One region of the Streptomyces sp. NPDC037126 genome, then DNA from elsewhere that is predicted to be linked to it. Evidence: riboswitches for the same ligand, from Rfam matches in the RefSeq annotation. Region 1 holds a riboswitch; the other holds the start of a gene.
What was found. Region 1 has a riboswitch for cyclic di-AMP ahead of ACZ7FF_RS11425 (M23 family metallopeptidase). Riboswitches for the same ligand answer to the same signal wherever they lie in the genome.
Positions count from the first base shown of each region.

Region 2: it holds a riboswitch for cyclic di-AMP, as region 1 does, so the genes downstream of both, ACZ7FF_RS19370 (M23 family metallopeptidase) here and ACZ7FF_RS11425 (M23 family metallopeptidase) in region 1, are expected to answer to the same signal.

Region 1 is NZ_JBVJTD010000003.1:593,049-607,862, reverse strand. Features, by position in the region: gene ACZ7FF_RS11435 (PrsW family intramembrane metalloprotease) at 1-1,079, shown strand, start outside; gene ACZ7FF_RS11430 (aldo/keto reductase) at 1,170-2,114, opposite strand; gene ACZ7FF_RS11425 (M23 family metallopeptidase) at 2,228-3,259, opposite strand; cyclic di-AMP (ydaO/yuaA leader) riboswitch at 3,269-3,435, opposite strand; gene ACZ7FF_RS11420 (PP2C family protein-serine/threonine phosphatase) at 3,670-4,857, opposite strand; tRNA gene ACZ7FF_RS11415 (tRNA-Met) at 5,081-5,154, opposite strand; gene ACZ7FF_RS11410 (dihydrofolate reductase family protein) at 5,223-6,356, opposite strand; gene ACZ7FF_RS11405 (MarR family winged helix-turn-helix transcriptional regulator) at 6,418-6,969, shown strand; gene ACZ7FF_RS11400 (GTP cyclohydrolase II) at 7,138-7,773, shown strand; gene ACZ7FF_RS11395 (TetR/AcrR family transcriptional regulator) at 7,861-8,439, shown strand; gene ACZ7FF_RS11390 (sensor histidine kinase) at 8,479-9,864, opposite strand; gene ACZ7FF_RS11385 (response regulator transcription factor) at 9,861-10,523, opposite strand; gene ACZ7FF_RS11380 (BlaI/MecI/CopY family transcriptional regulator) at 10,730-11,134, shown strand; gene ACZ7FF_RS11375 (M56 family metallopeptidase) at 11,155-12,174, shown strand; tRNA gene ACZ7FF_RS11370 (tRNA-Lys) at 12,546-12,618, opposite strand; gene ACZ7FF_RS11365 (DEAD/DEAH box helicase) at 12,978-14,814, opposite strand, start outside.
Region 2 is NZ_JBVJTD010000008.1:45,804-60,617, forward strand. Features, by position in the region: gene ACZ7FF_RS19345 (citrate synthase) at 1-158, shown strand, start outside; gene ACZ7FF_RS19350 (CobW family GTP-binding protein) at 229-1,290, shown strand; gene ACZ7FF_RS19355 (DNA gyrase/topoisomerase IV subunit A) at 1,287-3,746, opposite strand; gene ACZ7FF_RS19360 (M16 family metallopeptidase) at 4,064-5,458, shown strand; gene ACZ7FF_RS19365 (M16 family metallopeptidase) at 5,455-6,843, shown strand; cyclic di-AMP (ydaO/yuaA leader) riboswitch at 7,068-7,227, shown strand; gene ACZ7FF_RS19370 (M23 family metallopeptidase) at 7,240-7,995, shown strand; gene ACZ7FF_RS19375 (GntR family transcriptional regulator) at 8,199-8,885, shown strand; gene ACZ7FF_RS19380 (HPr family phosphocarrier protein) at 9,067-9,348, opposite strand; gene ACZ7FF_RS19385 (bifunctional acetate--CoA ligase family protein/GNAT family N-acetyltransferase) at 9,528-12,386, shown strand; gene ACZ7FF_RS19390 (hypothetical protein) at 12,404-12,817, shown strand; gene ACZ7FF_RS19395 (DUF5998 family protein) at 12,819-13,415, shown strand; gene ACZ7FF_RS19400 (alkaline phosphatase family protein) at 13,415-14,605, shown strand; gene ACZ7FF_RS19405 (thymidine kinase) at 14,650-14,814, shown strand, end outside.

The sequences.
Region 1 (14,814 bases):
CCTGGCTGATAGCCGCCTTCCGCTGGCTGGACCGGGTGGCGCCCGGCCCCTGGCGGAACCTGGTCTTCGCCTTCGCCTGGGGCGCCTGCGCCGCCGCCCTCATAGCCATCGTGGCCAACAGCTTCGCGACGAAGTGGATAGCCACCTCCACCGCGGACCCGGCGGGCGCCGACACCCTCGGTGCGACCGTGATAGCGCCGATCGTCGAGGAGTCGGCCAAGGCCGCGGCCGTGCTGCTGGTCTTCCTCTTCCGCAGACGCGACTTCACCGGGATCGTGGACGGGGTGGTGATAGCCGGGATCACCGCCACCGGGTTCGCGTTCACCGAGAACATCCTCTACCTCGGCACGGCCTTCGGGACCGACCAGCTCAGCGGGGGCACCGGCATCGCCTCGGTCACCGCCGCCACCTTCTTCGTGCGCATCGTGATGTCCCCGTTCGCGCACCCCCTGTTCACCACCCTCACCGGCATCGGCTTCGGCGTCGCCGCGCTGTCCGGGGAACGGCAGCACGCCCGGCGGGTGCTGGTGCCGCTGTGCGGGCTGCTGCTCGCGATGAGCATGCACGCCTTCTGGAACGGCTCCTCCACCTTCGGCCCGTACGGCTTCTTCGCCGTGTACGGCGCGTTCATGGTGCCGGTGTTCGGGCTGCTGACCTGGCTCGCGGTCTGGACCCGGCAGCGGGAGCTGCGGACCATGCGCGAGGAACTGCCGGCGTACGTCCCGGTGGGCTGGCTGGGGCCGACCGAACCGCTGGCGCTCGGCTCGATGCGGGCCCGCCGGATGGCCCGGGACTACGCCCGCCACCACGCCGGACGGCCCGCGGCGCGGGCGGTGGCGCAGTACGAGGCGTACGCGACCTCGCTGGCGCTGCTGCGGCGGCGGGGCAGGCGCGGACGGGCCGGGGCCGACTTCGTCGTACGGGAGCGGGAGCTGCTGGACGAGCTGTGGCGGCGCAGGGAACTGGCCCGGCCGGCTCTGGAGTACGCGGCCCGCACCGCCCTTCCCCGTCCCGCGTACTGGGCGCAGTACGGATATCCGGCGATGCCGTACCCGGCGTACAACCCGTACCGGACGTAGCCGCCCGGGCCGCGGGAGGTCAGGGCCGCCGTGCATGCGGCGCACCCGGCGCACGGCGGGTGGCCGTACGCCGGGATGTGCCGCACGGCGTCACGCCGAGGCGCGCGTCAGCCGCTCCAGTTCCTCGTCGGTCAGCCGCAGCTCCGCGACGCCGAGCAGCGCCGGCAGCTGTTCCACCGTCCGGGCCGAGGCGATGGGGGCCGTGACCGTCGGCTGGGCGGCCAGCCAGGCGAGGGCGACGGTGGCGACCGGCGCGGCGTGGGCGGCGGCGACCTCGTCGAGGGCGGCGAGGACCCGCCGGCCGCGTTCGGAGTCCGCGTGCTGGGCGGCGGAGCCCGCGCGGGCGCTCTCGACCGTCGTACCGGGGCGGTACTTGCCGGTCAGGAAGCCCGAGGCGAGGGAGAAGTACGGGACGGCGGACAGTCCCTCGCGGGCGGCGAGGTCCTGGAGCGGGCCCTCGTAGGTGTCGCGGGAGACCAGGTTGTAGTGCGGCTGGAGGGCGACGTAGCGGGCCAGGCCCTCGCGGGCGGAGAAGTCGAGGGACTCCTGCAGCCGCTCGGCGCTGATGTTGGACGCGGCGATGTGCCGGACCTTGCCCGCCTTCACCAGCTCGTCCAGGGCGCCGATGATCTCCTCGACCGGCACCTCGGGCTGGTCGAAGTGGGTGTAGTAGAGGTCGATGTAGTCGGTGTCCAGACGGCGCAGGGAGGCGTCGGCGGCGGCCCTGATGTTGGCCGCGGACAGACCCCGGTACTCGGGGTGCTGGCTGACCTTGGTGGCGATGACGACGTCGGAGCGGTTGCCGCGGGCCTTGGTCCACCTGCCGATGATCGTCTCGGACTCGCCGCCCTTGTTGCCCTCGATCCAGGCGCTGTAGGCGTCGGCGGTGTCGACGAAGTTGCCGCCGGCGGCCGTGTAGGCGTCCAGGACGCCGAAGGAGGTCTCCTCGTCGGCGGTCCAGCCGAAGACGTTGCCGCCCAGGGAGAGCGGGAAGACCTCGAGGTCGGAGGAACCGAGTTTGTGCAGAGAAGTCATGCTCTACGTCAACACCGGCAGCGGATGATCGCATTCCGCCGCCGGCGTCGCATTTCCGCGGGACGGGCCCGGCTTCGCGCCGGGCAGGCCCCGCGTGCCGCGCAGGCGTCCCGTCAGGGGTTGAGGCCCTTGGAGCGCAGCCACGGCGCCGGGTCGATGGCGGTGGCCTGGCCGCCCGGGTGGACCTCCAGGTGCAGGTGGGGTCCGGTGACGTTGCCGGTGGCGCCGACCCGCCCGATGACCTCGCCGGTGGAGACCTTCTGGCCGACCGAGACGTTGATCGAGGACTGGTGGCAGAACCACAGCTCGGTGCCGTCGTCCAGGGTGACGACCGTGCGGTAGCCGTAGGCGCCGGCCCAGCCGGCCTGGGTGACCGTGCCGCCGTGGACGGCCTTGATGAGAGTGCCGGTGGGGGCGGCGAAGTCGAGGCCGGTGTGGTACCCGGAGGACCACATGGCGCCGGGCTGGCCGAAGGTGCCGGTGATCGTGTACGAGACGACCGGCAGCGTGTACTCCTTGGCCAGCTCGGCCAGTCGCTTGGCCTCGGCCGCCTTCTTGGCGTCGGCCTCCGCCTGCTGCTTGGTGTCGGCGGCCTTGGCGGCGGCCTCCTTCTCCGCCTTGGCGGCCGCCTCGGCGGTCTGCTTCTCGCTGGCGGCGAGGGCGGTGGCGGTGGCCCTGCTGTCGGCCTGGCCCTGCTGCTTCTCGGCCTGGGCCATGATCCGGTTGCGCAGTGCCTCGCCGGCGCCGGTGCTCTTGTCGCTGTCGGTGGCGGTCCGTCCGACGCTGCTCAGCGCGGTGGTGTCGGCATTGTGCGCGTCGGAGGAGTCGTCGCCGAACATGTGCTCGACGGAGGACAGGTCCGGGAGGGAGATGGAGACCGGCGGCTTGCCGGTGTTGGCGCTGGCCATGCCGCCCGCACCGACCGCCGCGATCACGCCGACGCCGAGGACGGTGGAGCTGCGCGCGAAGCCGCCGCGCTGCTTGGAGACGCGGTGCCGGCCGCGGACGGAGGCGATGGATTCCTCGGTGGGGTTCCACTCCTCCCAGGGGCCGTCGTCGGCGGGGAAGGAACCGTAGCCGAAGGGCTCGGGCTCACGCTGAGCCGGCACGAACGGGGCTTCTGGGGCAGGCCGGTTGGACGCCACGCGGGCGTACTCCTTTCCTTCCTCCGCCTACCGGGTTAGCTGACGGGTTCGGAGCAGGAAGGTCTCCTACGCGCGTATACCGGTCCTCGACTCGGAGAGTCCATGACGGCATCCGCGTGATTCACCCCAGGGTGGTGGTTCCCCGGTTCCCTTACGGGATTCGGCGCGTGCGCACGGAGCCGTCTCTTGTGACGGCTGGGACGACCGCGCTGCGTTATCGAACGTTAATAGACCCGACTGTCACTTTCCAAGCCGTTCCACTTGATCATTAACGCTTTCGGTCGCGGACTTTCCAGACAGGATCCCTGCAAAACGGGCGAGTTGGCCGAGGTTCAGGAGTCACGGCGTTTTTGATGGTGACTCAGATGTTATGCGGAGGGCATCCGTCCGATCACCCTGGGTGAAGACGATCAGGGGCGCCGTACGGCGAGCAGCGCCATGTCGTCCGCCATCCCGCCGCCGGAGTGCCGCCGCACCTCCTCGGCGAGCCGGCCGAGCAGCGCTCCGGGGCCGGGGAAGGCGCGCCCCGCGAGCCGCCGTTCGGGGTCGAAGAACCGGCCGTGGGCGTCCCGGGCCTCGGACAGGCCGTCGGTGTGGAGCAGCAGGGTGGCACCGCCGGGGAAGGGGAACTCCAGGGCGCGGTCGGGCCACCGGCCCAGATCGCCCATGCCGAGCGGCAGCGCGGCCTCGGGGGCGGCCAGGGTGCGCAGGGTGCCGTCCGCGTGCAGCAGCAGCGGCGGGGGATGACCGCGGTTGACGATCCTCACCACCGCTTCGTCGTGCGGGAGTTCGACGAGTACGGCGGTGGTGAAGCCCTCGAAGGCGTCGATGCCGTCGCGCCTGGTTCCCTCGCGCGCGAGCGCCCGCTCCAGCCGCTGGGCCACCGCCTCCAGGCCGGCCTCCTGCTCGGCGGCCTCCCGGAACGCCCCGATCACCACGGCCACGGCGGCGACCGCGCCCATGCCCTTGCCGCGCACGTCCCCCACGACCAGCCGGACGCCGTGCGGGCTGTCCTGCACCGCGTACAGGTCGCCGCCGATGAACGCGTCCTGCTGGGCCGCCTCGTACCGGGCCGCGATGTCGAGGCCGGCGATCCGCGCGGCGGGTTCCGGCAGCACGGCCCGCTGGGCGGCCTCGGCGATCTCCCGGGCGGAGGCGAGGCGCCGGTCGCCGCGGCGGACCACGCGGTTGATGGCGACGGCCAGGAGGGCGACGGTGGCCACGGTGACGAGGTCGGTGACGGTGGCGACGGCCGGGTCGAAGCCGGCCTCGGCGTGCACGGCGTAGATCGCGGCGAGCGCCGCGAGGCCGGTGACGACGGTGGTGCGCAGCGAGGCCAGGGGCGCGGCGATCAGCGCGGCGGCCGTGAAGAACGGGACGGCGGTGAACTCCTTCGGGGTGAGCAGGCCGTAGAGGACACCGCCGGCGATCAGCAGGGCGGGCAGGGCGCGGGCCAGGACGCGCGGGAGCGGGCGGCGGGGCGGAGGTCCGGGCACGACCTCGACGTCACCGAGGCCCGGGTCGGGCACGGGGTCACCGGGGAGCCGGCCGCCCGCCCTGGCGTACGCGCTCTCCTCCTCCACCTCACCAGGGCGCACCGCTTGTCTCCCACATGTCCGACGTGGCTCCAGCGTGGCCGGAGCGGGGACGGCGGGCGACCGCTGTGGACCGAGCGTGTGACCTGCTGTGACGTACGCCACTCGGCGTGTCGGGGGCGGGCGGGCACGGGAGGCGGGCGCGTCGGTGGGAAAAGCCGGTGCGCCGGCGCGGAAAACACTCAGGGCCGGAATCCATTGCTGGATTCCGGCCCTGAGTCTTCAGTAGCGGGGACAGGATTTGAACCTGCGACCTCTGGGTTATGAGCCCAGCGAGCTACCGAGCTGCTCCACCCCGCGTCGTTGTGTCTCCAGTGTACGACATGCGCGGGGCGCGAAGCACACCGGTTTTCCGCGGTCCGGACCGGTCAGGCCGACAGGTGCCTGTTCGGGGCCTTGGCGAGGGCCTCGTACTCGGGCAGTACGACGACCTGGGCGCCCGCGCCCCTCAGCACGCCGGTGCCGTCGGCGCCGGCGACGAAGGTGTCGGGCTCCCGCCAGGCGGTCACCACCCGGCGCACCCCTGCCCCGAGGACGAGCCGGGCGCAGGGCGCGGGCCGGGAGGCGCGGCGGGCGCAGGGCTCCAGGCTGCTGTAGACGGTGGCGCCGGGCAGGCGCGCGTCGGTGGGGTCGAGCTTGGCGAGCGCGGCCTCCTCGGCGTGCACCACGGGGTCGCCGCCCTCGCGGGAGTGGCCGCGGGCCAGTTCGGTGCCGTCGGCGGCGACCACGACCGCGCCCACACTGAAGGCCGTCTCCGAGGGCGGGCACAGGGCGGCGAGTTCACAGGCGGTGCGCAGCCAGTGGCGGTCGGCGGCGGTGGGCTCGGGGCCGGTGCCGGGGGCGGTGGGCTCGTAGCGCATCAGGACGACGTCCTCGATGCGGCGGGTCTCGGTCAGGCGCAGCCGGCCGCCCTGGTACTCCCCCGGCCCGAACAGGCGGGGCGCCGCCGGGTCGCCGACGAAGAGCGGGGCGAGGACCAGCTGGAGTTCGTCGGCGAGGCCCTGCTGGAGGAGCTGGGTGTGCACGGTGCCGCCGCCCTCGACCATCAGGCGCCGCACGCCGCGCACGTCGTGCAGGTGGGTGAGCAGGGTCCGCCAGTCGAGGTCCGGGCCGAGCGGGACGACGTCGGCCGTGCCGCCGAGGACGCGGGCGGCCCGCTCGGCGCCCTTGTCGGTCGTGTAGACGAGCTTGTCGCCGCCGGTGTGCCAGAAGGTGGCGTTCGGGTCGAGGTCGCCGGAGGCGGTGACGGTGACCTTCAGCGGGTAGGCGGGCCTGCCCTCGGCCGTGCGGGCGGCGCGGCGCTCCGCGGAGTTGACCAGCAGGCGTGGGTTGTCGGCGCGGATCGTGCCGGCGCCGATCAGGATGGCGTCGACGGACGCCCGTACCGCGTCGACCCGGTCGAAGTCGGCGGGGCTGGACAGCAGCAGCCGGTCCGGGCCGGTGTCGTCCAGGTAGCCGTCGAGGGAGACGGCGGCGGACAGCAGCACGTACGGGTACGACATCGGCGCGCTCTCCCTGCGAAGGCTTCTTGGTTCAAGTTTGAAACAAACTTACACTGGCAGCATGACGACCCGCTGGCTCACCCCCGAGGAGCAGCGCGCCTGGCGCGCCTACATCGCCGCCTCCCAGCTGCTGGAGGACGCGATCGACCGGCAGCTCCAGCAGGAGGCCGGCATGCCGCACCTTTTCTACTCCGTGCTGGCCAATCTGTCCGAGGCCCCGGACCGGCGCCTGCGCATGACCGACCTCGCCGAGAAGCTGAAGATCACGCGCAGCAGGCTGACGTACGCGGTGACCCGGCTGGAGCGGGACGGTTTGGTGCGCCGGGAGGACTGCGAGTGGGACAGGCGCAGCCTGCTCGCGGTGCTGACGGACGCGGGGACGGCCGTGCTGGAGCGTACGGCGCCCGGCCATGTCGAGACGGTGCGCGGCGCGCTCTTCGACCGGCTCACCCCGGAGCAGGTGGGGCAGCTGGAGGAGATCTGCTCGGGGGTCGCGCGCGGGCTCCAGGGGGAGGGCGAGGAGTCGGCCGCCGCGGAGGAGGTGCCGTGGCGGCGCAGGTCGTCACCCTGCTCGGGGCCGCCCGCCCCGCCGCCGCGGGACGAGCCGTCGTAAACCGCCCGCCGCGAGGCGGGCCGTTGCCGAGCCGGTCCCGTGGGCCGTGCCGCCGTGAGCCGTGCCGGAAATCCGTTGCTTCAACTTTTAAGCATGGGGTAGGGTCCGGACCGAGCATCTGATTCAAATCTGAAGCAGATGGACGGAGCACGGAACCCGGAGACCCGCATGCCCGACTTCCCCGCCGCCACGCCGCGCGCCCGTGTCCGGGTACCGCTGCGCTTCCACGACGGCTACGGCGTCGACGCCGAACTCGTCACCTTCCACGGCCTGACCGACGGCCAGGAGCACGTCGCCGTCGTCCTCGGCGAGCCCGGCCCCGTCCCCCTGGTCCGCCTGCACTCCGAGTGCCTGACCGGCGACGTCTTCGGCTCGGCCCGCTGCGACTGCGGACCCCAGCTGCGCGAGGCGGCCGAGCGCATCGCCGACCGCGGCGGCGTCCTGCTCTACCTGCGCCAGGAGGGCCGCGGCATCGGCCTCTACAACAAGCTCGACGCCTACGCCCTGCAGGACCAGGGCCTCGACACCTACGAGGCGAACGCGGCGCTCGGCCTGCCGGAGGACGCCCGCGACTACACGGCCGCCGCACAGATGCTCGGGGCCCTCGGCATCGGGGAGCTGGACCTGCTGTCCAACAACCCCGACAAGGCCGGGCAGCTGCGCTCCCTGGGCCTGACCGTCCGGGACCGGGTGCCGACCGGCGTCTTCACCACGGCCCACAACGTCCGCTACCTGCGCGCGAAGGTCCTCCAGACCCAGCACACGCTGCCGCTGGCAGAACTGACGGAGCTGAGCGCGGGCTGAGCCCCGTCCGGGCGCCGCGCCCGGCTCCGGCTTCAGTACTCTGACCGCAGTGGTCTGGGTACGGGGGAGCACGCGGAGTCGAAGCACATGGTGAGACGGAACGACCAGCGGCGCGCGGCGCTCGTCGACGCGGCGGTCGAGGTGCTGGCCGCGGAGGGCGCCCGGGGCCTGACGTTCCGGGCGGTGGACACCGAGGCCCGCGTGCCCACCGGCACGGCGTCCAACTACTTCGCCAACCGCGACGATCTGCTCACCCAGGCCGGCGCCCGGGTCTACGAACGGCTCCGGCCGGACGAGGCCACCATCGCCCGCCAGCGCACGGCCGGCCGGGACCGGGAGACGTACACGCAGCTGATGCGGGAGCTGATCGGCCGCGTCTCCGCCTTCCGCACCGGCTACCTCGCCCTGCTCGAACTGCGTCTGGAGGCCACCCGCCGCCCCGCCCTGCGCGCGGTGCTCACCGAGCGGGTCCGGGCCGACCTCGACGCCGACGTCGCCTACCACGAGGCCTCCGGCCTGCCCGGCGACGCCACGGCCGTCAGGCTCCTGTACCTCGCCCTGAACTGGCTGATCGTCGAGCAGCTCACCCTGCCGGACGTCCTGACCCCGGCCGAACGGGACCGGCTGGTCGTGGCCGCGGTGGAGCGGATCGTGGCCGCGGAGTAGAGCTCCCGGACCGGCCGGCCCATGAGGAGCGGGAGCCGCTCACGCCACGGGCAGGCTGACCGTGAACCTGGCCCCGGGCGCGTACCCGGCGTCGTACGACACGTCTCCACCGACGGCCCGGGCCAGGCGCCTCGCGAGCGGCAGCCCGAGGCCCGCGCCGTCGTGCCCGTCGGCGGGGTCGGCGCGCCGCCCCGGCTGGAACAGCTCGCCCACGAACGCCGCCGGTACGCCGGGCCCGTCGTCGACGACGTCTATCCGCACGGCGCCCGGCAGACGCCGCGCGGACACGGTCACACGGGAGCCGGCGTAGCGGGCGGCGTTGGCGAGCAGGGGGCTGAGGATGCGTTCCAGGAGTGCGCCGGCGACCCCCGCCTCCACGACCGGCGCCTCCGCCTCCACCTCGGTCCGCAGCCGGGCCGGTACGTCGAGGTGCTTGAGCAGGCCGTCGAGGACGGGGAGCACGTCGGTCGTCCCGGGGGCCGTCGCCGGGTTCAGCGCGTTCTCGCGGGCGTCGTCCAGGAGGGTGTCGCAGATGGTGCGCATGGACTGGGCGGCCTCGGCGATCACGTCCTGGATGGCGCGCGTCTCGGCTTCCGTGCGGGGGCGGGCCCGCCACCAGTCGAGTTCCATGATGATCCGGGTGAGCGGTGTGCGCAGTTCGTGGGACAGCTCTCCGGTCAGCTGCTGTTCGTGGCGCAGCACGGTCCGTATGCGGTCCAGGAGCTCGTCCAGCGAGGCGCCGAGGCGGGCGAGCTCGGCCGGGTGGCCCTCGGTGCCGAAACGCTCGTCGGAGCCGACCGCGCTCCACTGGGTGGCCTGGTCGGTCATCGTCCGCACGGGGCGCAGCGCCCTGCCGACGGACAGGCGGGTGAGCAGGTACGTGCAGCCGAGCATCACGGCGTCCAGGACCAGCGAGCCGAGCAGCAGGGTGCGGGCCGAACCGCGGTACGGCGCGAGGTCGAGGGCGGTGACGACGGTGGCGGTGGCGTGTCGGCCCGCGACGGGGTGGGAGCACAGCCGGACCGGCCGCCGGCCGTGGTCCGAGACGGTCGCGCAGGCGCGCCCCGGTCGCGCGGCCAGCCGGCCGGCGGTCCGGGTCAGCGGACTGGCCGCCGTGGTGGACGGCGGCCTCTCCAGCAGGCGGGGGCCGGAGTAGATCCACACGTTCGAGTCCAGGAGCCGGTCGTTGACCGTCTCCAGGACACGGACGCGGTGGCCGCTGGTGTCGACGGTCGTGGCCACCGCCACCGCCCGGTTGCGCAGTTCGTCGTCCGCCTGCCGCTCCAGATGCCGGTCCATGATGACGTTGAACACCACGGTCAGGACCGTCATCAGCAGCGCGGCGGTGGTCAGCGCCACGAGGGAGAGCCGGCCGCGCAGGGTGCGCGGGGCGAGCCGGCGGCCGGTGCGCAGGACACGGTTCATGACAGGCGGTGTCCGATCCCCCGCGCCGTGCCGATGGTCAGGCCGCTGCCCGCCACGCGCAGCTTGCGGCGCAGCCGGCTCAGGTACTGGTCCAGGGTGTTGTCGCTGACCTGGGCACCCTCCGGCCAGCCGGCCCGCACCAGCTCGCGGCGGCGCACGAGCGCCCCGTCCGCGGTGACGAGCGTGGCCAGCAGCCGGAACTCCGTCGGGGACAGGGCCACCCGGACGCCGTTCACGCTCACGCCGTGGTCCACGGCGTCCAGGACCAGGTCACCGGTTCCGGCGGTGGGGCGGGGGGCGGCCCGTCTGAGCGCGGCGCGCAGCCGGGCGGCGAGTTCGGGGAGGTGGAAGGGCTTGGGGAGGTAGTCGTCGCCCCCGGCGGAGAACCCGGACAGCCGGTCGGTGAGCCGGTGCCGGGCGGTCAGGAAGATCACCGGCGCGAGGAAGCCGTTGGCGCGCAGCGCCTGGCACACGTCCCGTCCGTCCGCGTCGGGCAGGCCGACGTCCAGCACGGCCGCGGCGATGTCGGGGGTGGCCAGCCGCAGGGCGGAGGCGCCGTCGGCGGCCAGGACGGGCTCGAAGTCCTCGTCGTACAGCCCCCGGCGCAGCACGTCGCGCAGGGCGTGATCGTCCTCGACAACAAGGATCCTGGGGCGCATGACCCTCCTGCGGCCCACGGGCCGCTCTGGGTGAGCGGGCGGAAAACGAATGACTACAAAAATGTAGACGGTCTACGGAACTGTAGACGAACGGCGGCCGCGGGGTGTTCCCGGAGCCCGCGCCACCGGGCACCGTGCGCAGCGGTCGCCCGGGTTCCCCGGCCCGGGGGTAGCCTCTGCGAGCGAGGTGCGAGGAAGGACGGACAGTGGGCGACCCGAGGGACGAGGAGACTCCCGGCGGATCCGGCAGACGGGCACGCGGCGAGCTGGAGAGCGAGGTGCTGGCCGCGCTGTGGGCCGCCGACGGCCCGCTGACCGCCCGCCAGGCCCTGGAGCGCCTGCCGGACGGCCTGGCGTACACCACCGTCCTGACGATCCTGTCCCGGCTCCACGACAAGGGCATGCTCGTACGCCACCGGCAGGGCCGCGGGTACGCCTACGCACCGGTGCGGGACGAGGCGTCGCACACGGCCCGGCGCATGCGGTCGCTGCTGGACGAGGGGTCCGACCGCGAGGCGGTGCTGACCCGCTTCGTCTCCGAACTCTCCGTGCACGACGAGCAGTTGCTGCACCAGCTGCTGTCCGGGCACGACGCACCCGACGAGCCCTGAGACGGGGAGGCCCTGAGCCGGTGCTGATCAGCGTCTACGTTCCGTTCGTCGTCACGGCCGTGGTCACGGTGCTCGCGCCCCGGCCGGCCCGGCGGCTCCCCCCGCGTCCCGCCGCCTGGGCCCTGGCCTGCGCCGCGCTCGTCACGGCGGTCGGCTGGACGGGCTCGCTCGCCCTGCTGGCCTTCACCGGCGTCGCGCAGATCCCCCAGGTCGCGGCCGAGGGCCACTGGTCGGTGGCCGTGCTGCGCGCGCAGGACCCCGTGGACCTCGCCGTCGCCGCGGTCAGCGCGGTCGCCCTGGCCGTGAGCGCCGTCTCGCTGGCCGTGGCCGCCGTCCGCCAGGTCCGCCAGGTCGTACGGGCCCGGCGGGAGTGCGCCGGGCTGCCCGGCGACACGGAACTGGCCGTGGTCGACGAGGACTCGCCGCTGGCCTTCGCCCTGCCCGGGGCGCCCGGACGGATCGTGGTGTCCCGGGGGATGCTGCGCTGCCTCGGCGACGACGAGCGCTCGGCGCTGCTGGCGCACGAACGGGCCCATCTCCGCGGCAGGCACCACCTGTTCCTGGGCCTGTGGCGGCTCACCGCGGCCCTGAACCCGCTGCTGCGCCCCCTGGCCGCCACCGGCGCCTTCGTCCTGGAGCGCTGGGCCGACGAGACGGCCGCCGCGCAGGTCGGCGACCGGGCCGTCGTCGCCCGCGCGGTCGGGCGCGCCGCCCTCGCCTCCGCGGGCGCGCCGCCTCGCGCCCAGCTGGCCGCGACCGGCGGGGAGGTGCCCCAGCGGGTACGGGCCCTGCTCGCGCCCCCGCCCGCCCGGCGCAGCCTGCCCCTGCTCATCGGCGCCGCGCTGCTGACGGTGTGCTGCGCGAGCCTCGCCAACGCGGCCTCCGACAACGACCGGATGGTCGACAGCGCCGAACGGGCCCAGTGCGCGGCCCTGCTGGCGGCCATGCCCGCACCACCGCCGGGCGACCACCGGCACGGCCCCTGCCGCCATCACCGCCGCGACGGCGACGGCGACCACCACGCGCGGCCGCGGCGGTAACCAGGACCTCGCAAGGGCGTTGCGCGGACGGCGTGTTCCGACCAGGCGGGCCGTGGGCGGCAGGGCGGCGTGCCCGGCCGTCCTGAGTCGACGGCAGTCGCCAGCAGGCACCGGCCCGTTGGGAAGTGACGGATCCGCGGGGCACGACCACCGCTCAGCGGTGTGGTCTTCACCTGATGGGCACCGGCGGTCTTCGGTGCGGTGGGGACGGCCGGCCCGGAAGAGCACAACTCGCCCCCGGTTCCGCCCGGCAGCCGCCGGCCCGTCCGCTCGCGCGCGGGTGCCCGGGAACGAGACGGCGCCCGGGCCGACCGAAGTCGACCCGGGCGCCGCGTGGCAGGTCAGAGGGGGTGCCCCCTGTCCCGCAGCCGTAGGCCCTGTGGGACTCGAACCCACAACCAATGGATTAAAAGTCCACTGCTCTGCCAATTGAGCTAAGGGCCCAAGCGATGTTGCCTGTCCGAGCATAGCCGCAGGAGGCCGCGTCTCCGATCGGGTATCGGTGCCCCGGCCGCGTCGGACCGGGCGAGGCGGGAGGATGGCCGGATTTCGACCGGCTCGGACACACGGGCGCGGACCGGACCGGGGAACCGGTGCCACGCCGGGGCGAGCCGCTCTCGCGTCATCCGTCATGCGTCGGCCCCGATTCCCCCACCAGGACCGTGACGTGCGTCACTTGGCGGCCGTGCCGCGGGCCGGGACCGCGGAGGCGGCACGGCGAAGGGCCCGCACGACGTCGGTCGTACGGGCCCTTCGTGGCTCAGTCCGCGCCACCCGGTCGGGCCGGCGCGTCAGCCTTCAGGTCAGCCGTTGCGCTTCCAGCGCGGCTTGTCGTCGCGGCGGCCGAAGGACCCGGTGCCACGGTGGTCGTCACGGCGGCCGTAGGGGCGCTCGTGGCCACCGGAGCGGAAGCCCGGACGGTCGTCGCGGCGCTCGCGGTTGAACGGCCGGTCGCTGCCCCGGTGCCCGCCGCGCTCGTCCCGGCGGAAGCCACCGCGGTCGTCACGACGCTCGAAGGAACGCCCACCGCGGTCGCGGTCACGGTCGAACGGGCGGCGCTCGTCACGGCCCTCGAAGCCACGGCCGCCACGGTCACCCCGGTCGTCGCGACGCTCGAAGCCGCGGTCGTCACGGCGCTCGAAGGAACGGCCACCGCGGTCGTCACGGCGCTCGAAGCCGCGGTCACCCCGGTCGTCACGGCGCTCGAAGGAACGGCCACCACGGTCGTCACGGCGCTCGAAGCCACGGCCGCCACGGTCACCCCGGTCGTCGCGACGCTCGAAGCCACGGCCGCCGCGGTCGTCACGGCGCTCGAAGGAACGGCCACCCCGGTCACCGCGCTCGCCCCGGTCGTCCCGGCGCTCGTAGCCACGGCGCTCCCGGCGCTCGTACGGAGCCGCCGACGAACGCTCCTCGCGCTCGGTCTCCCGCTCCGCCGGCTCCTCGGCCACGACGGCCAGCTCCTGCGCCGCCGTCGCCTGGGCCTCGGCCACCGCGGCCTCCGGGTCCTCGCCGCGGTCGCGGGCGACCCGGGCGACCAGACGGTCGGCCTCCTCGCGCAGCTCGGCGGCGCGGCGCTGGGCGCGCTCCAGCTGCTTGGTGAGCTGGGCGACCTCGCGCTCGGCCTGCTGGGCGGCGTTGGCGGCGGACTCGGACTGCACCTCGGTCATGGAGCGGGCGCCGGTGATCTCGGCGACCTCCGGGTCGAAGGCGCCGGCGCCCTGGATGATGTGGCGCGCGGCGTCGACGCCGGCGTCCTCCATCAGGCGGAAGATCTGGCGACGCTGGTGCGGCAGCGACAGGGAGACGACCGTGCCGGTGCGGCCGGCGCGAGCCGTACGGCCGGCGCGGTGCAGGTAGTCCTTGTGGTCGCCGGCCGGGTCCACGTTCAGGACCAGGTCGATGCCGTCGACGTGGATGCCGCGGGCGGCGACGTCGGTGGCGACCAGGACGTTGACGTAACCGTCCTTGAAGTCGGCCAGGGTGCGGGTACGGGCGCCCTGGGTCATGCCGCCGTGCAGCGCGTCGGCCTTCGCTCCGGCCTCGCGCAGCTGCTCGGCGACGCGGTCGGCGCCCAGCTGGGTGCGGACGAAGATGATCGTGCGGCCCTTGCGGGAGGCGATCGCGGCGGTGACCGGCGCCTTGTCCTTGGGCTTCACGATGAGGATGTGGTGCGACATCGTCGTGACGGCGCCCTGGGCCGCGTCCACCTCGTGGGAGACGGGGTTGTTCAGGTAGCGGTCGACGAGGGTCTGGATCTCGTTCTCCATCGTGGCGGAGAAGAGCATCCGCTGGCCGCCGGCCGGGACCTGGTCGAGCAGCTCGGTGACCTCGGGCAGGAAGCCCAGGTCGGACATCTGGTCGGCCTCGTCGAGGACGGCGATCTGGGTGTCCTCGAGGGAGCAGGCGCCGCGGTTGATGATGTCCCGCAGGCGGCCGGGGGTGGCGACGAGGATGTCGACACCGCGCTCCAGGGCGTAGATCTGGTTGCCCATGGAGGTGCCGCCGCAGACGACCTTCATCTTCAGGCCGAGGACGTCGCCGTACGGCTGGAGGGCGTCGGCGACCTGCATGGCCAGCTCACGGGTCGGGGTGAGGATGATCGCGCGGGGCTTGTGCTTCTGGGTGCGGCCGCCGGCC
Region 2 (14,814 bases), on a different contig from region 1:
GCCTGCCCCGGGAGATGTTCACCCCCACCTTCGCCGCGGCACGGGTCGTGGGCTGGAGCGCCAACATCCTGGAGCAGGCGGCCGACCCGAAGATCATCCGCCCGGTGGCGCGGTACGTGGGGCCCGAGCCGCAGGTGGCGGTACCGGCCGCGCTCTGACCCGCGCGGGCCGGCGGCGAGGGCCTCTTATCCTGGTCGGGCAGCCGGTCCACAGGAGAGAGGTCACCCGTTGGGGAACAGCAGCGGTCCGCAGATCCCGGTCGTCGTGCTCGCCGGATTCCTGGGCTCCGGGAAGACCACGCTCCTCAACCACCTCCTGCACCGCAGCGGAGGAAGCCGCATCGGGGCGATCGTCAACGACTTCGGGGCCATCGAGATCGACGCGATGGCCGTCGCCGGCGCCCTCGGCGACTCGACCGTCTCGCTCGGCAACGGCTGCCTGTGCTGCGCCGTCGACGCCGGTGAACTCGACGTCTACCTGGACCGGCTCGCCGACCCGGCCACCGGCATCGACGTGATCGTCATCGAGGCCAGCGGCCTCGCCGAACCGCAGGAACTCGTGCGGATGGTGCTGGCCAGCGAGCACCCTGGCATCATGTACGGCGGCCTCGTCGAGGTCGTCGACGCCGCCGAGTTCGACGACACGCGCGCGAAGCACCCCGAGATCGACCGGCATCTCGGCCTCGCCGACCTGGTCGTCGTCAACAAGCTCGACCGGGCGGGCGACGCCGGACGCGTGCTCGGGCTCGTGCGCTCCCTCACCCACCACGCAGCCGTCGTCCCCGCCACCTACGGCCGGATCGACCCCGAGTTCCTCTTCGACTGCCGGCCCGGCGAGGAGCGCATCGGCCAGCTCTCCTTCGACGACCTGCACGAGCACGCCGGCGACGGACACGCCGGTCATCTGCACACGGCCTACGACAGCCTGTCCTTCACCTCCGGCGTACCCATGGACCCGCGTCGGCTGATGCGGTTCCTGGACAGCAGGCCCGAGGGGCTGTACCGGATCAAGGGGTACGTCGACTTCGGGCCGTACGACGCCCGCAACCGCTACGCCGTACACGCCGTCGGCCGGTTCCTGCGCTTCTACCCCGAGCCCTGGACGCCCGCCGGGGCCCGCCTCACACAGCTCGTGCTGATCGGCTCCGGCATCGAGGCCGAGGCCCTCGGCAAGGAGCTGGAGGGGTGCAGGAACGACGCCCCACACGCCGACGAGCGCGGCATGTGGGGCGTCCTGCGCTATGTACCGGGCTCCGAGGAGGAGCCCGGCGCGGAGCCGTACGAGCCCTAGGAGACCGGGCCCGCCACCACGGCGACCGTCTTCGCCAGCGAGGTGCCCGAGCCGTCCCGGCGCGGGTCCAGCTCCGGGAGCTCAGCCGGAGTGCCGTTCTTCTGCGCCGCGCGCGCGGGAACCGGGCCCGCCCAGGCCAGCGCCAGGCAGTCCTCGCCCTTCAGGAACCGCTGGCAGCGCACGCCACCGGTGGCGCGGCCCTTGCGCGGGTACTGGTCGAACGGGGTCAGCTTGGCCGTCGTCTGCACCGAGTCGTCCAGGGTGCCGCGCGAGCCGGCCACCGTGAACACCACCGCGTCGACGGCCGGGTCGACCGCCGTGAAGGAGATGACCTTGGCGCCCTCGGTGAGCTTGACGCCCGCCATACCGCCCGCCGGTCGGCCCTGCGGACGGACGATGGAGGCCTGGAACCGCAGCAGCTGCGCGTCGTCCGTGATGAACACCAGGTCCTCCTCGCCGGTGCGCAGCTCCACCGCGCCGACGATCCGGTCGCCCTCCTTGAGCGTGATGACCTCCAACTCGTCCTTGTTGGACGGGTAGTCGGGCACCACACGCTTGACGACGCCCTGCTCGGTGCCGAGCGCGAGACCCGGGGACGACTCGTCCAGCGTCATCAGGCAGACCACCGTCTCGTCGTCCTCCACGGACACGAACTCCGCCAGCGGAGCGCCTCCGGAGAGGTTCGGCGCCGTGGCCGTCTCGGGCAGCTGCGGCAGGTCCACCACGTTGATCCGCAGCAGACGGCCCGACGAGGTCACCGCGCCGATCTCGCCGCGCGCGGTCGCGGGGACCGCCGAGACGATCACGTCGTGCTTGACCCGCCTGGCGTCCTCCTCCTCCGGGAACGGCTCGCCGGTCGACGTGCGGGCCAGCAGGCCCGTCGAGGACAGCAGCACCCGGCACGGGTCGTCGGCCACCTGCAGGGGCACCGTGGCAGCCGGGGCGCCCCCGGACTCCAGCAGGACCGTGCGCCGGTCGGTGCCGAACTTCTTGGTGACGGCGGCCAGTTCGGCCGAGACCAGCTTGCGCAGCTCCGCGTCCGAGTCCAGGATCCGGGTCAGCTCCGCGATCTCCGCGGTGAGCCGCTCCTTCTCCGCCTCCAGCTCGATGCGGTCGTACTTGGTGAGCCGGCGCAGCGGCGTGTCGAGGATGTACTGCGTCTGCACCTCGCTCAGCGAGAACCGCTCCATCAGGCGCTCCTTGGCCTGCGCGGAGTTCTCGCTGGACCGGATCAGCCGGATGACCTCGTCGATGTCGACCAGCGCGGTCAGCAGACCCTCGACCAGGTGCAGCCGGTCCCGGCGCTTGCCGCGGCGGAACTCGCTCCGGCGGCGGACCACGTCGAAGCGGTGGTCGAGGTAGACCTCCAGCAGCTCCTTCAGGCCCAGGGTGAGCGGCTGGCCGTCGACCAGGGCGACGTTGTTGATGCCGAAGGACTCCTCCATCGGCGTCAGCTTGTACAGCTGCTCCAGGATCGCCTCCGGCACGAAGCCGTTCTTGATCTCGATGACCAGACGCAGGCCGTGCTCACGGTCGGTGAGGTCCTTGACGTCGGCGATGCCCTGGACCTTCTTCGCGTTGACCAGGTCCTTGATCTTCGCGATGACCTTCTCGGGGCCGACCGCGAACGGCAGTTCGGTGATCACCAGGCCCTTGCGGCGGGCGGTCACCGTGTCGATCGTGACCGTCGCACGCATCTTGAAGGTGCCGCGGCCGGTCGCGTACGCGTCCCGGATGCCGTCCAGGCCGACGATCCGGCCGCCGGTGGGCAGGTCGGGCCCCGGGACGTGCTTCATCAGCGCGTCCAGATCGGCGTTCGGGTACTTGATCAGGTGGCGGGCGGCCGCGATGACCTCGCGCAGGTTGTGCGGCGGCATGTTCGTCGCCATGCCGACCGCGATGCCCGAGGAGCCGTTGACCAGCAGGTTCGGGAACGCGGCGGGCAGCGCCACCGGTTCCTGCTCCTGGCCGTCGTAGTTCGGCGCGAAGTCGACCGTGTCCTCGTCGATCGACTCGGTCATCAGGCTCGTCGCCTCGGCCTGACGGCACTCGGTGTACCGCATGGCGGCCGGCGGGTCGTCGTTGCCCAGCGAGCCGAAGTTGCCATGGCCGTCCACCAGCGGCACGCGCATGGAGAAGGGCTGCGCCATGCGCACCAGGGCGTCGTAGATCGACGCGTCGCCGTGCGGGTGCAGCTTGCCCATGACCTCGCCGACGACACGGGCGCACTTCACGTAGCCGCGGTCGGGGCGCAGGCCCATCTCGTTCATCTGGTAGACGATCCGGCGGTGCACCGGCTTGAGGCCGTCACGGGCGTCCGGCAGGGCGCGCGAGTAGATGACCGAGTACGCGTACTCGAGGTAGGAGCCACGCATCTCGTCCACGACGTCGATGTCGAGGATCTTCTCCTCGTACGGATCGTCGGGCGGCGGGGTCTTCGTGCTGCGGCGGGCCATCGCTGCCGGCTCCTCCTGATCTGGTCGCTCGCCTACGGGGCGCGCACCCTTCGGCTCGCTCTTGCTGAAGCGGTTGACGGATCTGTCGCGGACCATTGTGGACCGCCGCACTGACAACCCGGGCCGCGACCCGGTCTCCACGGCCCGCCCGGCGCCCGTGAGGCCGCCGGAGCGGGGTGCGACGCAGGCTACGCGATCCGCTGTGGGCGTACGCGCAGCGGGAACTCCGCCGGGGCCCCGCACGCTTTGCATACAGTGGCAGGAACGGCAGGAAAAACGCGGTTTGCACAACCGCCTCCGCTCGCGAAGGGACGTACATGCCCATGGGTCACACGACCACAGCCGAGGCAGGCTCCGGGGGCCTGGCAGCGACCGAGCACCGCCTGGCCAACGGTCTGCGCGTGGTGCTCTCCGAGGACCACCTGACCCCCGTGGCGGCGGTCTGCCTCTGGTACGACGTCGGCTCGCGCCACGAGGTCGAGGGGCGTACCGGCCTGGCCCACCTCTTCGAGCACCTGATGTTCCAGGGCTCGGGCCAGGTCAAGGGCAACGGCCACTTCGAGCTGGTGCAGGGTGCCGGCGGCTCGCTCAACGGCACCACCAGCTTCGAGCGCACCAACTACTTCGAGACCATGCCCGCCCACCAGCTGGAGCTGGCGCTCTGGCTGGAGGCCGACCGCATGGGCTCCCTGCTGGCGGCCCTGGACGACGAGTCCATGGAGAACCAGCGCGACGTCGTCAAGAACGAGCGCCGCCAGCGCTACGACAACGTCCCCTACGGCACCGCCTTCGAGAAGCTGACGGCGCTGTCGTACCCGGCGGGCCACCCCTACCACCACACGCCGATCGGCTCGATGGCGGACCTGGACGCGGCCACCCTGGAGGACGCGCGCCGGTTCTTCCGCACCTACTACGCGCCGAACAACGCGGTGCTCTCCGTGGTCGGCGACATCGACCCCCAGCAGACGCTCGCCTGGGTCGAGAAGTACTTCGGCTCCATCCAGTCCCACGACGGCAAGCCCGCGCCCAGGGACGGCGCCCTGCCGGAGGTCATCGGCGAACAGCTGCGCGAGGTGCTCGTCGAGGAGGTCCCGGCGCGCGCCCTGATGGCCGCCTACCGGCTCCCGCAGGACGGCACGCGCGCGTGCGACGCGGCCGACCTCGCCCTGACCGTCCTCGGCGGCGGCGAGTCCTCCCGCCTGTACAACCGGCTGGTGCGCCGCGACCGTACGGCCGTCGCGGCCGGCTTCGGCCTGCTGCGCCTGGCGGGCGCGCCCTCGATGGGCTGGCTGGACGTGAAGACCTCCGGTGACGTCGAGGTGCCGGTCATCGAGACCGCCATCGACGAGGAGCTGGCCCGGTTCGCCGAGGAGGGCCCCACGCCCGAGGAAATGGAGCGCGCCCAGGCCCAGTTGGAGCGCGAGTGGCTGGACCGGCTGGGCACGGTCGCCGGGCGCGCCGACGAACTGTGCCGGTACGCCGTCCTGTTCGGCGACCCGCAGCTCGCGCTGACCGCCGTGAAGCGCGTCCTGGAGGTCACCCCCGAGGAGGTCCAGGAGGTCGCCAAGGCCCGCCTGCGCCCCGACAACCGCGCGGTCCTGGTCTACGAGCCGAAGTCCCCGCAGGACGTCCAGGACGCCGACGTGCCCGCGGACCCGGAGTCGGAAGCGACCGTAGAGGCCGGCAACGAGAACGAGGAGACGGCCAAGTGACCGAGCTCGCCACCATGGACTTCCACCCCCGCCCGCAGGCCGGCGAGGCCAGGCCGTGGGCCTTCCCCGCCCCCGAGCGCGGCACGCTGGACAACGGCCTGACCGTGCTGCGCTGCCACCGTCCCGGCCAGCAGGTCGTCGCCGTCGAGGTGCTGCTGGACGCGCCCCTGGACGCCGAGCCGGCCGGCCTGGACGGCGTCGCCACGATCATGGCGCGCGCCTTCTCCGAGGGCACCGACAAGCACTCCGCCGAGGAGTTCGCCGCCGAGCTGGAGCGCGCGGGCGCCACCCTGGACGCGCACGCCGACCACCCCGGCGTCCGGCTCAGCCTGGAGGTGCCGGTCTCCCGGCTGGCCAAGGGCCTCGGCCTGGTGGCCGACGCCCTGCGCGCGCCCGCCTTCGCCGAGAGCGAGGTCGAGCGGCTGGTCCGCAACCGCCTGGACGAGATCCCGCACGAGCTGGCGAACCCCGCCCGCCGGGCCGCCAAGGAGCTCTCCAAGGAGCTGTTCCCGGGAACCTCGCGCATGTCCCGCCCGCGCCAGGGCACCGAGGAGACGGTCGAGAAGATCGACGAGGCCGCCGTGCGCGCCTTCTACGACCGGCATGTGCGGCCCGCCACGGCCACCGCGGTCGTGGTCGGCGACCTCACCGGTGTGGACCTGGACGTGCTGCTCGGCGAGACCCTCGGCGCCTGGACCGGCACGCCCGGCGAGCCCCGGCCCGTGCCGCCGGTGACCGCCGACGACACCGGCCGCGTGATCGTCGTGGACCGGCCCGGCGCCGTCCAGACGCAGCTGCTCATCGGCCGGGTCGGGCCGGACCGGCACGACCGGGTGTGGCCCGCCCAGGTGCTCGGCACCTACTGCCTCGGCGGCACCCTCACCTCCCGCCTGGACCGCGTGCTGCGCGAGGAGAAGGGCTACACCTACGGAGTGCGCGCCTTCGGGCAGGTCCTGCGCTCGGCGCCGGACGGCACGGGCGCGTCGATGCTCGCCATCAGCGGCTCCGTGGACACCCCCAACACCGGTCCCGCGCTGGGGGACCTGTGGAAGGTGCTGCGCACCCTCGCGGCGGAGGGCCTGACCGACGCCGAGCGGGACGTCGCGGTGCAGAACCTCGTCGGCGTGGCGCCGCTGAAGTACGAGACAGCGGCGGCCGTCGCGAGCACCCTGGCCGACCAGGTCGAGCAGCACCTGCCCGACGACTTCCAGGCGACGCTGTACCGGCAGCTGGCCGCGACGGGCACGGTGGAGGCCACCGCGGCCGCCGTCAGCGCCTTCCCGGTGGACCGCCTGGTGACGGTCCTCGTCGGTGACGCCTCGCAGATCAAGGCGCCGGTCGAGGCGCTCGGCATCGGCGAAGTCACCGTCGTCACCGCGGAGTAGCGGCGCCCGGCAAGCCGTACGCGCGCGAGGGGCCCCGACGATCCACGGGATGTCGGGGCCCCTTTCGTCGCCCTCTCCTTCCCAGATGTCCGGATTGGGGCGTACGTTGCCCGTCCGCCCTGTGGGATGCGCTACAAAAGGCCGGATGCGTTTGGGAATTGAACGCTGGCCCGCATAGCGTCGTCCGGACTGTTCGTCGGGCAGTGCGCCGCGTCCGCGGCACCGGACAGTCATCGCCGAGTCCCCGTACGGCGCGAGCCAGGGGAGCCGGGGACCCACCGTCCCTGGGGTGAATCGGGCGTCCGCGCGAGAGCGAGGGGCCCGTAGGAGACCTTCCTGCTCCGAACCCGTCAGCTAACCCGGTAGGCGAGAGGGAAGGAAAGGACCAGCCACTCCATGGCGTTCATGTGCGCCACCGGGAAGCACCGCAAGCCCGGCCGGGTCAAGCGCACCACCGCTCAGGCGGCCGGTGTCGCGGCCCTCACGACCACCGGTGTCATCGGCACCCTCGCAGCCTCCCCGGCCCTCGCCGCCGAGAACTCGGTGGAGCAGACCGGACTGACCCCGGTGCTCACCGCGAGCGACGACATCGCCGAGCACATCGACGCGCAGGCCGCCGCCCAGAAGCGGGCCGCCGACGAGAAGGCGGCCAGGGAGGCCGCCGCCAAGGCCGCCACCGAGCGGGCGAAGCAGGAGCGCGAGGCCAAGGCCCGCGCCGCCCGCGAGGCCGAGCGCAAGGCGCTGAACACCTTCGTCCCGCCGATCGCGCACTCCTACGTCTCCACGGGCTACCGCGCCAGCAGCTCGCTGTGGTCCTCCGGCACCCACACCGGCATCGACTTCCACGCGGCGACCGGCACGTCCGTCCACGCGGTCGGCTCCGGCACCGTCGTCTCCACCGGCTGGGGCGGCGCCTACGGCAACCAGATCGTGATCCGCATGGCCGACGGCATGTACACCCAGTACGGCCACCTGTCGTCCATCGGTGTCACGGTGGGGCAGCGGGTCACCCCCGGTCAGCAGATCGGCCTGTCCGGCGCGACCGGCAACGTCACAGGCCCGCATCTGCACTTCGAGGCCCGCACCGGCCCCGACTACGGCTCCGACGTCGACCCCGTGGCCTACCTACGCAAGCACGGCGTGGACGTCTGACGGGCCGGACGCCCGAACGGCATCACGAAGCCCCGGTTCACCGAGCCGGGGCTTTCGCCTTTTCCTCGGTGGCCGCGAGGCGCGTTGTCCAAAAAATATCCATGGATTCCGGCCCGCCGTCGGAAATTCCGGTCCCTTGGAATAGAGTCACGGAACACACGTCCATCGTCGACGTTTCACGGGGATTATGACGGAGGTCGGTCATGCGTGTTCCGGCGCACTCGGTGTGCACCGCGATCCGGGACGACATCGTCACCGGGGTCCATGAGCGCGGCAGCCGTCTCACCGAGGAGGTCCTGGCCCGCCGCTACGGCGTCTCGCGCGTCCCCGTGCGCGAGGCCCTGCGCACCCTGGAGGCGGAGGGCTTCGTGGTGACGCGCCGGCACGCGGGCGCGTGCGTGGCCGAACCGACCGAGCAGGAGGCCGCCGATCTGCTGGAGATGCGCCTGCTCCTGGAGCCGCTCGGGGCCGCCCGGGCCGCGCAGCGGCGCACGGAGGCACATCTGAAGGTGCTGCGCGGGCTGGTCAGGCTGGGTCAGGAGCGGGCGCGGCGGGGCGGCAGCGAGGACCTGCGTTCGCTGGGCGGCTGGTTCCACGAGACGCTCGCCCAGGCCTGCGGCAGCCCCTCGCTGACCTCGATGCTCATGCAGCTGCGCCACAAGATCGCCTGGATGTACACGGTGGAGGCCGCGCCGAGCCCGGTGGACTCCTGGGCGGAGCACGGCGCGATCGCGGACGCGGTGACGCGCGGCGACGGCGAACGCGCGCGGGCGCTGACCGCGCTGCACACCGAGCGCGCGACGGCCGCGCACCGCCTTCGTGTCCCCGGCGCCGCGGAGCGCGTGAGGACTTCGCAACACGCCGTACACATGCCGAGCGTGCGTTATTAACACCGGCGCCGTATACAAAGAGGTGATATTCGGTGGGGCGGTATTTCCGCTGCCCTTTTCCCGTGTCCCGTGAAATACGCGTCCGTCGGGGTGCCCACGGTTGTCCACGGTGAATTCGGCCGGGCGGGAAAACGCGGAAGCCGCGCCGTCCGGAACGGACGGCGCGGCTTCCCGGTCGTGCTCAGACGGTCTCGGGCAGCTCTTCCAGGCCCTCGGCGACCAGCTTGGCCAGACGGTCGAGGGCGACGTCCGCACCCTCGGCGTCGGAGGCGAGGACGATCTCCTCGCCACCCTGGGCGCCCAGGCCCAGGACGGCCAGCATCGAGGCCGCGTTGACCGGCGTGCCGCCGGTCTTGGCGATCGTGACCGGGACGCCTGCGGCCGTGGCGGCTCGGACGAAGATGGAGGCGGGGCGGGCGTGGAGACCCTCGGCCCAGCCGACGTTGACGCGGCGCTCAGCCATGTGTTGCTGCCCTTCGGTGATCAGGGTTGTCTAGACCAGTTTCCCATATCGTGAAGCGTGCCCGGCGCGGGCCTTCTCTTCCGCTCCGGTGTGACGTCGCGACCGCGGCCTCGGCCCGACTTCCGTCCCCCACAGACTGCCCCGCGCCGTTGTCGGACGCGAGCCGTACTCTGGGGCCCATGCAGACCTCGGCGGACCGGCAGGGCCGGTACGAGTACCCCGCCCACTGGGAGGCGGACGTGGTGCTGCGCGACGGGGGAACCGCGCGCATCCGGCCCATCACCGTTGATGACGCCGACCGCCTGGTCAGCTTCTACGAGCAGGTCTCGGACGAGTCGAAGTACTACCGCTTCTTCGCGCCGTACCCGCGACTGTCCGCCAAGGACGTCCACCGCTTCACGCACCACGACTTCGTGGACCGGGTGGGACTCGCGGCCACCATCGGCGGCGAGTTCATCGCCACCGTACGCTACGACCGCATCGGCGCCGACGGTGCGCCCGCGTCCGCGCCCGCCGACGAGGCCGAGGTCGCCTTCCTGGTGCAGGACGCCCACCAGGGCCGCGGGGTCGCCTCCGCCCTGCTGGAGCACGTCGCCGCCGTCGCGCGCGAACGGGGCATCCGCCGCTTCGCCGCCGAGGTGCTGCCCGCCAACACCAAGATGATCAAGGTGTTCACGGACGCCGGCTACACCCAGAAGCGCAGCTTCGAGGACGGCGTCGTACGCCTGGAGTTCGACCTCGAACCCACGGACCGCTCGGTCGCCGTGCAGCGCGCGCGGGAACAGCGCGCCGAGGCCCGTTCGGTGCGGCGGCTCCTCGTGCCCGGATCGGTCGCGGTCGTCGGCGTCGGCCGGACGCCCGGCGGTGTGGGGCGCAGCGTCCTCGGCAACATCAGGGAGGCCGGCTACTCCGGCCGCCTCTACGCGGTGAACAAGGCTTTCCCCGAGGACCTCGCCGAACTCGACGGGGTGCCCGCGCACCGCTCGGTCCGGGACATCGAGGGACACCTGGACCTCGCCGTGGTCGCCGTACCGGCCGAGTACGTGCCCGGCGTGGTCGCCGAGTGCGGCGAGCACGGCGTCCAGGGGCTCGTCGTGCTCTCCGCCGGATACGCCGAGAGCGGCCCCGAGGGGCGGGAGCGGCAGCGGGCCCTGGTCCGCCAGGCGCGCGCGTACGGCATGCGGATCATCGGCCCGAACGCCTTCGGGATCATCAACACAGCCCCGGACGTCCGGCTGAACGCGTCCCTCGCCCCCGACATGCCCCGCCCCGGCCGCATCGGCATGTTCGCCCAGTCCGGCGCCATCGGCATCGCCCTGCTCTCCCGGCTGCACCGGCGCGGCGGAGGGGTCACCGGCGTCTCGGGCGTCTCCACCTTCGTGTCCGCGGGCAACCGCGCCGACGTCTCCGGCAACGACGTCCTGCAGTACTGGTACGACGACCCGGAGACCGACGTCGTCCTCATGTACCTGGAGTCCATCGGCAACCCCCGCAAGTTCACCCGGCTCGCCCGGCGGACGGCGGCGGCGAAGCCGCTGGTCGTGGTGCAGGGCACCGGCACCGCGCCGCAGGGCCACGCGGTACGGGCCACGCACCTGCCGTACGCGACGGTGTCCGCCCTGCTGAGGCAGGCCGGGGTGCTCCGGGTCGACACGATCACCGAACTGGTCGACGCGGGACTGCTGCTGGCGCGCCAGCCCCTGCCGGCCGGCCCCCGGGTGGCGATCCTCGGCAACTCGGAGTCGCTGGGCGTCCTGACGTACGACCGCTGTCTCGCGGAGGGACTGCGGCCGTCCCATCCGGTGGACCTGACGACGGGGGCGACGGCGCAGGACTTCCACGGGGCGCTGGCCCGGGCCCTGGCCGACGACACGAACGACGCCGTCGTCGTCACGGCGATCCCCGCGATCGGGGAGGGGTCGCCCGGGGACGCCGAGCTGGCGGAGGCGCTGCGGTCGGCGGCCGCCGCCGTGCCGGGCAAACCGGTGCTGGTGGTCCATGTGGAGCTCGGGGGGCTCGCGGAGGCGTTGTCCGCCGCGGCGAGCACGGCACCCCAGGCCGCCGACCGGGCACCCGGCACCGGGAACGGCGCCCCGCCGTTCCGCCCGGCGGTACCGCCGCCCACCGCGGTGACGGAGTCAGGGGCGCCCCTCTCGGGATCCCCGCGGGACGAACCCCGGCTCATCCCCGCCTACCCCGCCGCCGAGCGGGCCGTCCGGGCCCTCGCCGAGGCCGTCAGGTACGGCCAGTGGCGGCGGGACGCCATGGACCCGGGCAGGGTGCCGGAGTACGAGGACATCGACGAGAAGGGGGCCGCCCGGCTGATCGGGGAGCTGCTGGCACGCGGCGAGGGGCTCACGATCTCCGACGCGGAGACCTGCGAGCTGCTCGGCAAGTACGGCATCCAGGTGCGGCGGGCGCTTCCCGCGCCCACCCCCGACTCCGCGGCCGAGGCGGCCGGCGCCCTCGGCTACCCGGTGGCGCTCAAGGCGACCGCCCCGCATCTCAGGCACCGCGCCGACCTCGGCGGAGTGCGCCTGGACCTCGCCGACGAGGAGCAACTGCGCCGCGCCTACGCCGAATTGACCGAACTGTTCGGGAAGCCGGAGGAACTGCGGCCGGTGGTGCAGGGCATGGCACCGCGCGGGGTCGACACCATCGTACGGGCGGTGATCGATCCGGCGGCGGGGGCCGTGCTGTCCTTCGGGCTGGCCGGGGCCGCCTCGCAGCTGCTCGGGGACATGGCGCACCGGCTGGTCCCGGTGACCGACCGCGAGGCGACCTCCCTGGTGCGTTCGATCCGCACCGCGCCGCTGCTGTTCGGCTGGCGCGGCTCCACCCCGGTCGACACACCCGCGCTGGAGGAGCTGCTGCTGCGCGTCTCCCGGCTCGTGGACGACCACCCGGAGGTGGTCGCGGTCACCCTGGAGCCGGTCGTCGTCGCCCCGCACGGCGTGAGCGTCCTCAGCGCCACCGTTCGACTCGCGCCGCCGCCCGCCCGCGGCGACCTCGGCCCGCGCACGATGCCGGCCTACTGATCCGGGGAGGGGGGCTCATGGAGATGGCCGGCCGGGCACTGCCCGAGGGCAGCTGGTGGGACTGGGACGTCGTCACCTGGGACGCCGGCCGGTTCGTGCTCGCCGCCGGGTACGACCTCACCCACCACCACGGCCTGGAGGTCGCGTTCGGCGACCCGTACTTCGTGTCCTGCCCGTTCGCCTTCCAGGACCCGCTCTTCCGGCCGCCGAACGCCGCGGAGGCGGACCGGCTCGTGCGCACCCTCGGGGAGACGCCGCCCGTCGTGGCCGCGTTCGAGGCGGACGCCGGCGGCCCGGAACGCGTCTCCTGCCTCGTCGCCGCCGAGCGGCTCGACATCGGCCCGGGGCTCGTCCCGAGGCGCCCACACACGCGTGCGCGGGCCGTCCCCGGTCTGCGCGACTGGCCCGGACCCCCCTTGCCCACGGATTAGGATGGACGCCATGGCCAAGACCAGTACGACGACCCAGGGGCTGCGCGCGGCGATCGAGCGCAGCGGCTACTACCCGGCCCTCGTGGCCGAGGCGGTGGAGGCCGCCGTGGGCGGCGAGCCCATCCGGTCGTACCTGGTCCACCAGGAGACCACGTTCGACCAGAACGAGGTGCGGCGGCACGTGACCGTCCTGGTCCTCACCGGCAACCGCTTCATCGTCAGCCACACCGACGAGCAGGCCGCCGACACCACCTCCCCGACGCCGTACGCCACGACGTCCACGGAGTCCGTGAAGCTCGGCCGGATCTCGTCGGTCGTGGTCAGCCGGGTGGTCGCGAACCCCGAGCAGTACACCCCGGGCACGCTGCCCCGCGAGGTCGTGCTGACCATCGGCTGGGGCGCGGTCAGCCGCATCGACCTGGAGCCCGCCGCCTGCGGCGACCCCAACTGCGACGCCGACCACGGCTACACGGGCAACTCCACGGCGGACGACCTCAGCCTGCGCGTCAGCGAGGCCGGCGACGGCCCGGAGACGGTCCGCCAGGCACTGGCCTTCGCGCAGGCCGTCTCCGAGGCGACCGCGGACGTCACGCGCTGATGTCCCAGCTCTCCGCCTGGGACCACCCGGAACCGCTCGCCCTGGACACCGCGCCGCTGCCCCAGTACGGCACCGGCTCCCTCGCCGACCTGCTGCCCACGCTCGCCGCGGGCATGGGCGTACCCGGGCTGTCCGCGACGATCACCGAGCTGGCCCCGGCCGACCGGGTCTGCGTCTTCCTGATCGACGGGCTCGGCTGGGAGCAGCTGCGCGCCCACCCCGACGAGGCCCCCTTCCTGGCCTCGCTGCTCGGCAGCTCGCGCGGCGGCACCGGCCGCCCGCTCACCGCCGGCTACCCGGCGACCACCGCGACCTCCCTCGCCTCCGTCGGCACCGGCCTGCCGCCCGGCGCCCACGGCCTGCCCGGCTACACGGTCCGCAACCCGGCCACCGGCGAGCTGATGAACCAGCTCCGCTGGCAGCCGTACACCGAACCGCGGCCCTGGCAGCCGTACCCCACCGTCTTCCAGCTGGCCCACGACGCCGGGGTGCACGCCGCCCAGGTGTCCTCGCCGACCTTCCAGCACACCCCGCTGACCAAGGTCGCGCTCAGCGGCGGCCGCTTCCACGGACGGCTGAGCGGCGAGGAGCGCATGGACCTGGCCGCCGAGCAGCTGGCCGCCGGGGACCGCTCGCTGGTGTACACGTACTACGCCGAACTCGACGGCGCGGGCCACCGCTACGGCGTCGCCTCCGACACCTGGCGCGGCCAGCTCATGTACGTCGACCGGCTCGCCCAGCGCCTGGCCGAGCAGCTGCCGCCGCGCAGCGCGCTCTACGTCACCGCGGACCACGGCATGGTCGACGTCCCGTTCGACGACGAGCACCGGATCGACTTCGACACGGACTGGGAGCTGCGCGCCGGGGTCGCCCTGCTGGGCGGCGAGGGGCGGGCACGGCACGTGTACGCGGTGCCGGGCGCCCAGAACGACGTGCTGACCTGCTGGCGCGAGGTGCTCGGCGAGCAGTTCTGGGTGGCCTCGCGCGACGAGGCGATCGCGGCGGGCTGGTTCGGGCCGCACATCGACGAGCGGGTGTACGCCCGCCTCGGGGACGTGGTCGCGGCCGCGCACGACGACGTCCTGATCATCGCCTCCGAGCGGGAGCCGAAGGAGTCCGCGCTGGTCGGCAACCACGGTTCGATGACCCCCGTCGAGCAGCTGGTCCCGCTGCTCGAAGTACGCTCCTGACGCGCCCCCGCCTCCACGACTCACCGAAAGGTGCTCAACTCCTCATGCCCGAGCTGGTGTTCTTCTCCGGAACGATGGACTGCGGGAAGTCGACGCTGGCTCTGCAGATCGAGCACAACCGCTCCGCGCGGGGCCTGGTCGGAATGATCTTCACGAGGAACGACCGCGCCGGCGAGGGCAAGCTGTCCTCCCGTCTCGGCCTGGTCACC